DNA from 3 places in the Vreelandella sp. DA03-1M genome. Region 2 is predicted to be linked to each of the others. Evidence: predicted binding sites of a transcription regulator. Region 2 holds the regulator's gene; each other region holds the start of a gene.
What was found. Region 2 encodes sigma-54, which starts transcription at its own class of promoters, with help from an activator protein. Its sites were predicted from a motif close to TGGCACNNNNNTTGCTNT; they were not measured.

Region 1 (3,277 bases), 2.1 Mb from region 2:
AAACACCCCGATCACCTTCATAGCCTGAACGGTATAGCTGGGCACCCAGCTCCAGGCTCTGTTCGTCGGTTAAACGGAAGGAGAGATTGCCCAATACATCAATGCTGCGGTTGTCCTGCAGGTCGGTCTGGGCGATATCGGGGAAGATTTCCTGGCCGCTGCTGTCATAGTGGCGGCCGTTATCGCCAATGGCGGTGCCCAGGTAGCCTTGAACCCGCTCATTGCCGCCGCTGATCGATTGTGACAGACGCCGATCCATATCATCGCTGTTATTGAAGCCAGTGGTGATGCCTGCTTCGGTACGCCAGTTCAGGCCTTCTTCGCCTTTGCGGGTAATAATATTGATCAAGCCCCCTGTAGCACCGCCGCCATACAGACTGCTGGCGCCGGAGAGGACTTCCACCCGCTCAATGTTAAAGGGATCGATGGCGTCGAATTGGCGTGAAAGCCCGCGGGAACTGTTCAGCGATACACCGTCGATAAGCACCTGCACACCACGGCCGCGCATATTTTGCCCATAATTGGTGCGCCCTTGCGGTGCCAGATCGAGCCCCGGCACCAGACGCCCCAATGCCGTCTTTAGATCTGCACCATTGCGGGTCTGTTGTTGCAGCATCTCTTTGTCAATTACCCATACCGCACCGGGGATTTGGCTGATCTGGGTGGGGGTTCGCGATCCAACGACCACCATGGTGTCGTCGGCGCTGGCGCTAGACGCGGTGCCAGAGGCAGTGTTTTGGGCAAAAACGCCGTTGGAGAAGCTCAGTAACAGACCGGTGCCAATAAGACCCGATAGTGAAACAAACGGCGGCGAAGAAAACGGCTTTGTAAAAGGCAGCTTTGCAATAGATAGGTTTGATAGTGACGGGGTGTGCATAGTGAACAATCCGCAGACGGTAAGAAAATCAAAGGCGGAGGGTATCACCACGAAAAACAAAGTCAACGATAGTGATTCGTATTTATTTTGAGGAGCGGGCAGCAATAGGCCATCGCCCTATTGCTGCTGCCAATGAAGCTTAAGCGTTATCGGGTTTGTGCTTCTCTTCTGCTGCATCTGATTCCGGCTCATGCGGCTCTGGAACCGGAGGAGCTTCTGCTTCAAATGGTGTGACCGTTGTTTGTGTGGAGGCTTCAACGGCGGCTTCAAGGCTAGCGACTTGACGCTCTAACGCCTCTACCCGTGAACGGGTGCGCTGCAGTACGTCCATTAAAATGTCGAAATCCTCCCGTGAGACAAGCTCCAGGCGGTCAAAAGCACCACGCACGACTTGCTGCACGCCCTTTTGAATATCTTCCGGCGCCTGGGAGGCGTTTTGTAAGCGGTCGCCAATTTGCTGGGCCAATCGGCTGATGCGGTCTTGAGGCGCCATAGCTGCTCTCTCCTTATAACTCGCTAAATGAATATATATAAAAAGTGCTTACCGGTAAGGATACGCAACAGTTAGCGAATTCGCATGTATCGCGTGCTTTTACTGGTTAGCCCATGAGATGCATCGAAATAGCGCAGGCAACTTTTGCTTACGCTCTTTTTTGGTGCAATAGCAGTGGCATGGCCACGGCTTTGCTCGGATTTAGCTCTGAAGATAACTTTTGGCGTCTGCTAATTAGCTGACTTATAAGTAAAAAAAATCAGCTGGCACAGTATGAGCATTATCGGTTCAGGTGCTTATTCTGGCGGCAGTGCCGCTACCAATCTAGCAGGACTTATCCAGCAGGGGAGATCCGGGATGAAACTCATCACCGCTATCATCAAGCCATTCAAGCTCGACGACGTTCGTGAGGCATTGGCCGACAACGGCGTTCAGGGCATTACGGTCACGGAAGTTAAAGGTTTTGGCCGTCAAAAAGGGCATACCGAGTTGTATCGTGGCGCGGAGTACGTCGTCGACTTTCTACCCAAGGTAAAAGTGGAAGTGGCCGTAGACGACGCCCGTTTAGAGAGCGTATTGGATGCGATCTGCAGTGCGGCTAACAGCGGCAAGATCGGTGACGGCAAGGTGTTTGTTACGCCACTGGAAGACGTGATCCGTATTCGTACCGGCGAACGCGGCGCTGACGCCGTCTAATCATGGCTTAACCAGACATTAAACGGGGAACATACAATGAATGAGTTTACAGAGTTGAGCTACGCGCTCGATACGTTCTACTTTCTAATTTGCGGCGTGCTCGTGATGTGGATGGCCGCTGGCTTCTCCATGTTAGAAGCAGGCCTGGTACGCTCCAAAAACACCGCCGAAATTCTAACCAAAAACGTTGCGCTGTTTGCCATTGCCTGCACCATGTACCTGTTGGTCGGCTACTACATCATGTACTCCAGCAGCGCGGGCGGCTTTCTGCCTAACCTGGGCTTCTTGATTGGCGCTGAGAATAGCGCTGATGCGGTGACCGCAGGCGGCGATGATGCTCCCTATTACTCTATGCGCTCTGACTTCTTCTTCCAGGTAGTCTTTGTGGCAACCGCCATGTCGATTGTGTCGGGTGCCGTGGCCGAGCGCATGAAACTGTGGGCCTTCCTGGCCTTTGCAGTGGTAATGACCGCGTTTATCTATCCGGTGTCTGGCTACTGGACCTGGGGCGGCGGCTGGTTGTCTGAAGTAGGCTACTCTGACTATGCGGGTTCAGGCATTGTGCACCTTGCCGGTGCATCTGCAGCACTCGCTGGTGTCATCGTGCTCGGGCCACGTAAAGGCAAATATGGCAAAGATGGCTCTATCCACGCGATTCCGGGTGCCAACATGCCGCTGGCAACGCTGGGTACCTTCATTCTGTGGATGGGCTGGTTCGGCTTTAACGGTGGTTCCGAGCTTAAGCTGGCGGCCGTCGATTCTGCTAACAACGTGGCGCAAGTGTTTGTAAATACCAACGCTGCAGCAGCAGGTGGTGTTATTGCCGCGCTGATCTTGGCCAAACTGTGGTTCCGTAAAGCGGACCTGACCATGGCACTGAACGGTGCGCTGGCGGGTCTGGTGGCAATCACCGCTGATCCGCTCTCTCCGACCGCACTGGGCGCCACGATTATCGGCGCGATTGGCGGCATCATTGTGGTCGCTGCCATCGTCACCCTCGATAAAGTGAAATTGGATGATCCAGTCGGTGCGATCTCTGTACACGGTGTTGTCGGTATCTGGGGCGTACTGGCAGTGCCTTTGACCAATGACGGCGCATCATTCGGTGCTCAAATCATCGGTATTGCAGGTATCTTCGGCTGGGTCTTCCTGGCAAGCCTGGTGGTATGGCTAATCTTGAAAGCCATCATGGGCATCCGGGTTAGCGAAGA
Region 2 (3,277 bases):
AGAAGTTGAAGCCGACCGTTTAGACCTTGACCAGCGAGCGGGAACCGCTGTCTATACAGGCAATGTCGATATTCGCCAAGGCGGAATGCAATTACGTGGCGAGCGAGTAGAGATCGAACGCAACGAGGCAGGCGAGCTCTCCCGCGCGACCTCCACCGGTGAGCGCGCTTACTTACGTCATCAAGCTGAAGGGCAAGAAGGCCCTACAGAAGGTTGGGCAAGGCGCATTATTTATCATGTCGCTGAACGCCGCGTTGAGCTGATCGACCAAGCCGAATTAACGCAACAAGAAGACACCTTCACCGGCGGTCGCCTTGAATATTTCATTGACCGTGAAGTGATTCAGGCCCGCTCTGACGTTGACGGCAGCGAAACCCAGCGCATACGTATGACGCTTCAGCCCGAACAATAGGGAGCCAAGCCTTGGCAACTACAGACACTGCGCCAATCAAAACCCTATATGCCCACCACTTGGCCAAAAGCTATAAGCGACGCCGAGTCGTTAAAGACATCAATTTAGAGATCTCCCAAGGCAGCGTTGTGGGCTTGCTCGGCCCCAACGGTGCAGGCAAAACCACCTCTTTTTATATGATTGTGGGGCTGGTGAAATCCGATGCTGGCAAAGTGGGTATCGACGATGTAGATCTAACCCGCGCCCCAATGCATGAACGCGCTGCGGCGGGTATCGGCTACCTTCCGCAAGAAGCGTCTATTTTTCGTAAATTATCGGTTGCCGATAATATTATGGCGATACTCGAAACGCGCAAAGAGCTCAGCCGTCGCGACCGCGAGCAGCGCCTGGAAGCGCTACTTGAAGATTTTCACATTACCCATATTCGCGACAACCTGGGCATGAGCCTTTCAGGCGGTGAACGCAGGCGTGTGGAGATTGCTCGCTCACTGGCGACAGAACCCGCATTCATTCTGCTGGACGAGCCCTTTGCTGGCGTAGACCCCATTTCGGTGGGCGAGATCAAAACCATTATTCGGGCATTAAAACAGCGCCACATCGGCGTACTGATTACCGACCACAACGTTCGCGAAACCCTGGATATTTGTGATATCGCCTACATCGTGGGCGATGGTCAAATCATCGCCAGCGGCTCTCCAGCCTCGATACTCACTAACCAGAAAGTGAGGGAGGTTTATTTAGGCGCTGATTTCCGCCTCTAGCTTATTTTTCACTTCTAATTAGCGCTCTACAACAACTTTACTACCAATGGCATGCTTATTGCACTTGCACCTGAGACCTACTCGCACTAGGGTGGAGCATTCTGATTAACGAGTGGTTCTCAGATGGTCATGAAAGCTTCTCTTCAACTGCGCATGGGCACACAGCTGACCATGACACCTCAGCTGCAGCAGGCCATTGCCCTGCTACAGCTATCAACGCTGGACTTACGTCAAGAAATTCAGCAGGCCCTAGATGCCAACCCCATGCTGGACCAAGAGGATGAATTTGGCGAACAGGCTGTCAGCGAGCCCAAAGAGGAAGAGTGGTCAGAGAGCATTCCCACCGAGCTCTCGGTAGATAGTGACTGGTCTGATACCTACCAAGATATGGGCAGTCACGGTGGCACCAGCAGCGAAGGACCTGATTTTGAGCGCCAAGCGGCTGGCCAGAGTCTTCATGGGCACTTGCTGTGGCAGCTTGCCATGACTGATTTTGGCGCGCGAGAGCAACTTGTCGCAGAAAGTCTTATCGACGCGTTAGATGCTAATGGCTATTTAACTCAGCCGCTCAACGATATCCGTGAAGGGCTTCGCGCCCAAGGTGTCGATGGGCTTAGCCAGCGCGAAGTGGAAACTATTCTGCTTAAACTTCAGCAATTTGAGCCAACAGGGATATTCGCCCGCGACCTGCGGGAGTGCCTGATGCTGCAGCTGGCCATTCTTCCCGATGATACGCCGTTGCTGGTTCCTGCCCGCCGCTTAGTACGGCAGTTTCTGGAAGCGCTCGGCAAAGATGACATGCGCTTACTAAAACGCCGCCTGGGACTCGATGATGACCAGCTGGCTGATGTCATTCTCCTCATTCGTAGCCTTGATCCACGCCCGGGCAGCGCCTATGGCGATACCGATGATAGTTATGTAACGCCCGACCTGGTCGTACGCCATGACCACGAAGGCTGGCACTTAGAGCTCAATCCTGAGGCATTGCCAAGGCTGCGCATTCAGCCCGACTACGCAAGCTTAATAAAGCGTGCGGATAAAAGTCAGGACAATCAGTTTTTAAAAGAACACCTGCAGGAAGCACGCTGGCTGATCAAGAGCCTCTCTAGCCGCAACGATACGCTACTGCGCGTTGGACGCGAGATTATCACCCGGCAAATTGGCTTTTTAGAACACGGCGAAGAAGCCATGAAGCCGCTCATATTGGCCGATATCGCCGAGGCCGTGGAAATGCACGAATCGACTATTTCCCGGGTAACCACTCAGAAATTTATTCATACGCCTCGCGGCGTATTTGAACTCAAATACTTTTTCTCAAGCCAAGTCAGCAGCCAGGATGGTGACAGCCATTCAAGCACCGCTATTCGCGCTCGGCTTAAGAAATTGGTTCAAGAGGAGCCGCCAGGCAAGCCGCTTTCTGATAGCCGCTTAGTCACGCTATTAGGAGAGTGGGGAATTCAAGTAGCGCGTCGAACGGTGGCTAAATACCGTGAAGCCATGGGCATTCCCTCCTCTAGCGAGCGACGTCGTTTGCGCTAGCACAAATCAACGTTTTAGGGAAACTCTCGACAAGGGCTTTGCAACGCGGCAAAAAGGGTTACAATCGAAGTACAGTCCGATGGATAAGGAGTACGTCAATGCAAGTTAATATCACTGGTCATCACGTAGAACTGACTGACGCCTTGCGTGACTATGTCAACGAAAAGCTTGAACGTGTAGAGCGCCATTACGACAACATAACCACGGTGCAAGTCACCTTATCTGTGGAGAAAGAGCGCCAGCAGGCCGCCTGTACGCTGCACGCAGCAGGTGCTGATTTACATGCGGAAGCCCTAGACAGTGATATGTACGCCGCTATTGACGCATTAGCGGACAAAATTGATCGGCAACTCGTTAAACATAAGGAAAAAGCACAAGCTCGCGCCCAAGGCGCAGGCGTGCGTTAATTCAATGACGTTGGAAACCATACTCCCCCCGGAACGTGTTCTCTTTGACGTACCCGGGGGCAGCAAAAAAAGGGTGCTGGAATTTTTCAGCACCTTTATTGCCCAAAATATCCCCAGTCTGGACAGCCAAGAAGTGTTTAGCCGTTTAATTGGCCGTG
Region 3 (3,277 bases), 300 kb from region 2:
CAATGACACTCTTCGCCGCACAAACGGACTTCCGAGAAGCTGGTGAACTAATGCTTTTTATTGATGAAAAGCAGCTCGCTTTCCTTGAAGACTTAATGTGGGCTCAGGGCATTCTCGATACGAAACAAATGTCAGGGGTATTCCAGGTACTGCGCTCTAACGATTTAATCTGGTCCCGGGTCGTGAACGAGTATTTGTTAGGCACAAGGCAACCCATTAACGACCTTCTCGCCTGGAACACCGATGCAACGCGCATGCCCTACCGTATGCATTCTCCTGAATCCGTGAGACCGGCCCCAGGAAGCACTTCTAACCCACTGACCTGCATGGCAATATAGCCATTATCGCCATTCACCCAGACAGTGCCATGCCCAACATAAAGTTCCGCGCCAGTTGCCGCACCCTCACCAGCCACGCCGGGCTGTCCATCATCGGGCAATGCTTCGAGATCGCTGGCGTCGACAGCATCGACAGCCGCTTCCCCACCACGCTGGGCATGCGCACCAGTGACGTGATCAAGAGCTACCTGGGCCTGCTGTGTCTGGGCATGAGCGACTATGACGCTGTCGAGAACTTCCGCCGCGACAAGCCCTTCCAACAACTGCTGACCCTGCAGAAGGTGCCGAGTACCGCCACGCTGCGACAGCGGCTGGAGAAACTTGCCGCCAACGACCTGCAGGCGCGCACCGCCACCTGGTCCACGACCCTGCTGTCACTGATCGAAGCACCGATCACCGCCGAGACGACGCACGTCTGCCTGGACATCGACACCTTCGTCATGGACAACAGCAACTCGAAGAAGGAAGGCGTCTCGCGGACCTACCAGAAGGTCGATGGCTACACCCCGATCGCCGCCTATCTGGGCAACGAAGGGTGGTGCCTGGGTCTGGAACTGCGGCCTGGCAAGCAGCACACCATGAAGGAGAGCAACGCCTTCCTGGAGCGGGTACTGCCTCGCGCCCAATGCTTGACCAAGCAACCGATCCTGTTACGCGAGGACAGCGGCTTCGACAGCCAGGCGCTGTGGCCGCAGACCGTCTCGATCCACGACGACAACAAGACCGAATACGTCGTCCAACGCGTGATGCGCCTGGTCGAGCGCACCGCCGATCGCGATGGCCAGTTGCTGCTCGAACCGGACTATGAGTTGGAAGGCTGGTGGACCAGCCTGGACGAGGCGCCGGAGGCGGTGATCAAGCGCTACCAGGCGCATGCCACCCATGAGCAGTTTCACAGCGAGATCAAGACCGATCTCGACCTGGAGCGCTTGCCGTCCGGCAAGTTCGCCACCAACGATCTGATCCTGCATCTCGCCCAGTTGGCCTACAACATCCTGCGCCTGATGGGACAGCTGGGCATGACCGGCGAGCTGAGCCCGGTTCGCCACCCGGCCAAGCGGCGCCGGCTGCGCACCGTGCTACAAGAGCTGGTGCACCGTGCGGCTCTCGTGATTCACAAGGCACGGCAGATCATCCTCGACTTCGGGCAGGATATCGGGCGCATGACGGTGCTCAAGACGCTGCGGAGCCGACTGCGTTATCCACGAGGAACGCCATGCTGACCGTCAATCGGCGACACTCTATCCACAAGCAGTTCCAAGCGACACGCGATCGCCAGATATGTCGTGCCTGGCGGGTGGAAAGGCATGACAAAACGGGCCGTCAGCACCGATCAGCACGGTGGGTTTTGGCAATAACGGGCTTGCGAAAGCCAACTTGCACGGGGCGAATGATCAAAAAGTGCTCGCTGGCGGTGATAGGGAAAGTGTCGGCGCCGGCTTCACGGATTCAGGAGAATGGTTACAGAGAATGCATCAAAACAGGGCGCTGGTCCGGGCCGGTGACAGGTTCTGGGGCGCTAGGTGTTGGGTCGTTTTTCGGGGGCAAGCTCAGAATGTGCCGATTTGTCTCTATAATAATGATAAACAAGAATAAATAAGATGTGGCAAGACTTTTGCTAAATCATATTTGGAGCAATGAAACCCAACCGAAGGTATCCATTATGAAGAAGCAGTTTTTCACCAAATCCGGATTTATCAGTATCACTTTGCTTGCAGCACTTCAGGCTGCGCCCGCCATTGTTAGCGCTGACGTCAGCTCAAATGTGAGCGCCAGCAGCAACTATCTGTTCCGGGGCGTCACCCAGACAGACGGGGCTGCGGCTGTCCAGGGAGGGTTGGATTATGAGCATGCGTCGGGCTTCTACGCCGGTGGTTGGGGTTCCAATGTCGATTTTGGTGACGGCACCAGCTATGAGCTTGATCTTTATGCCGGATTCTCCGGCTCTGTGGAAGAACTGGGTTATGACGTTGGGTACATTTATTATGCGTATCCTGACGCGCCGGACTCCATCGACTTCGGCGAACTGTACGGCGAGATCAGTTATGGCATTGCGGCCATCGGCCTGGCCTACACGATCAACAGCGACACCAGTGGTGATGGGGTGTTCGTGCAGGGGGATGCCTATTACTACGCCTCTGTTGGGGTGCCTCTGGAGGACAGCTACAGTGCCGGTGTGACGCTTGGCTATTACGACTTCGCTGATGACGGCAAGGCTTCTGTCGGCGAGGCAAGTTATTCACACGTCGCCGCCAACGTTACAAAGGATGCGGGAAACTTCGGTTCTTTCAGTGTTAACGTGGAGTACGCGGACATTGAGTCAACCGACGCGCTTGGCTCTGTCAACTCGGATGATCCGAAGTTCTGGCTGGGTTGGAGCAGGAGTTTCTGATCGGCCAAGTGATCACAAGCAATTCAGATCCAGAATAAAAAGCCGGCCCAAATGACGGGCCGGTTTTTATTTATCATGCAAGAACCCACCATCGTGCGCCTGCCTTGACGCCCGGTGACTCGACATCCTCGCCCTTACCTCTGCCCCCCCTGCCGCCAAAGCTCATTTCTTATCCGGTGCCTGAATTTCAAACTGTATTAAAGGTTTGTCTGTAAGGTCGTTCCAGATTCCCACGCAAAAATGCTGACTCACTGACCTCAGTCAAACAGCCAGGATGATACTGAATGAACAAACGATTGTTGTTGTGCGCGATGATAGTTCCGGGAGCCTTGGCCGTCTCTCCTATGGTGTCGGCCCAGGCAAAAGAGAGTGTGTCGCTGAAAGAATATCAGCAGGCCAAAGCCAGCCAGGCTGTTTCCCTGAACCAGGCCATGGTGATGGCTTTCGAGAATAGCCCGGTATTGGCTTTGAGGCGGGCCGCGGTCTCGATACAGCAGGGACAGCTTGATCATGCCAGCCGCTGGGCGCCGAGCAATCCAGAGTTTGA

Region 1: a site for sigma-54 is predicted at 1,635-1,652, ahead of ACXUPB_RS20410 (P-II family nitrogen regulator). Genes of this name have one in related genera too.
Region 3: a site for sigma-54 is predicted at 1,943-1,960, ahead of ACXUPB_RS09835 (TorF family putative porin). Genes of this name have one in related genera too.

The regions. Positions count from the first base shown of each region.
Region 1 is NZ_CM146798.1:4,385,847-4,389,123, reverse strand. Features, by position in the region: gene ACXUPB_RS20420 (TonB-dependent receptor) at 1-877, opposite strand, end outside; gene ACXUPB_RS20415 (accessory factor UbiK family protein) at 1,017-1,370, opposite strand; gene ACXUPB_RS20410 (P-II family nitrogen regulator) at 1,728-2,066, shown strand; gene ACXUPB_RS20405 (ammonium transporter) at 2,103-3,277, shown strand, end outside.
Region 2 is NZ_CM146798.1:1,824,574-1,827,850, reverse strand. Features, by position in the region: gene lptA (lipopolysaccharide transport periplasmic protein LptA) at 1-412, shown strand, start outside; gene lptB (LPS export ABC transporter ATP-binding protein) at 424-1,173, shown strand; gene ACXUPB_RS08390 (RNA polymerase factor sigma-54) at 1,297-2,712, shown strand; gene hpf (ribosome hibernation-promoting factor, HPF/YfiA family) at 2,811-3,119, shown strand; gene ACXUPB_RS08380 (PTS sugar transporter subunit IIA) at 3,124-3,277, shown strand, end outside.
Region 3 is NZ_CM146798.1:2,124,006-2,127,282, reverse strand. Features, by position in the region: gene ACXUPB_RS09845 (PHA/PHB synthase family protein) at 1-338, shown strand, start outside; gene ACXUPB_RS09840 (transposase) at 368-1,561, shown strand; gene ACXUPB_RS09835 (TorF family putative porin) at 2,002-2,730, shown strand; gene ACXUPB_RS09830 (TolC family protein) at 3,015-3,277, shown strand, end outside.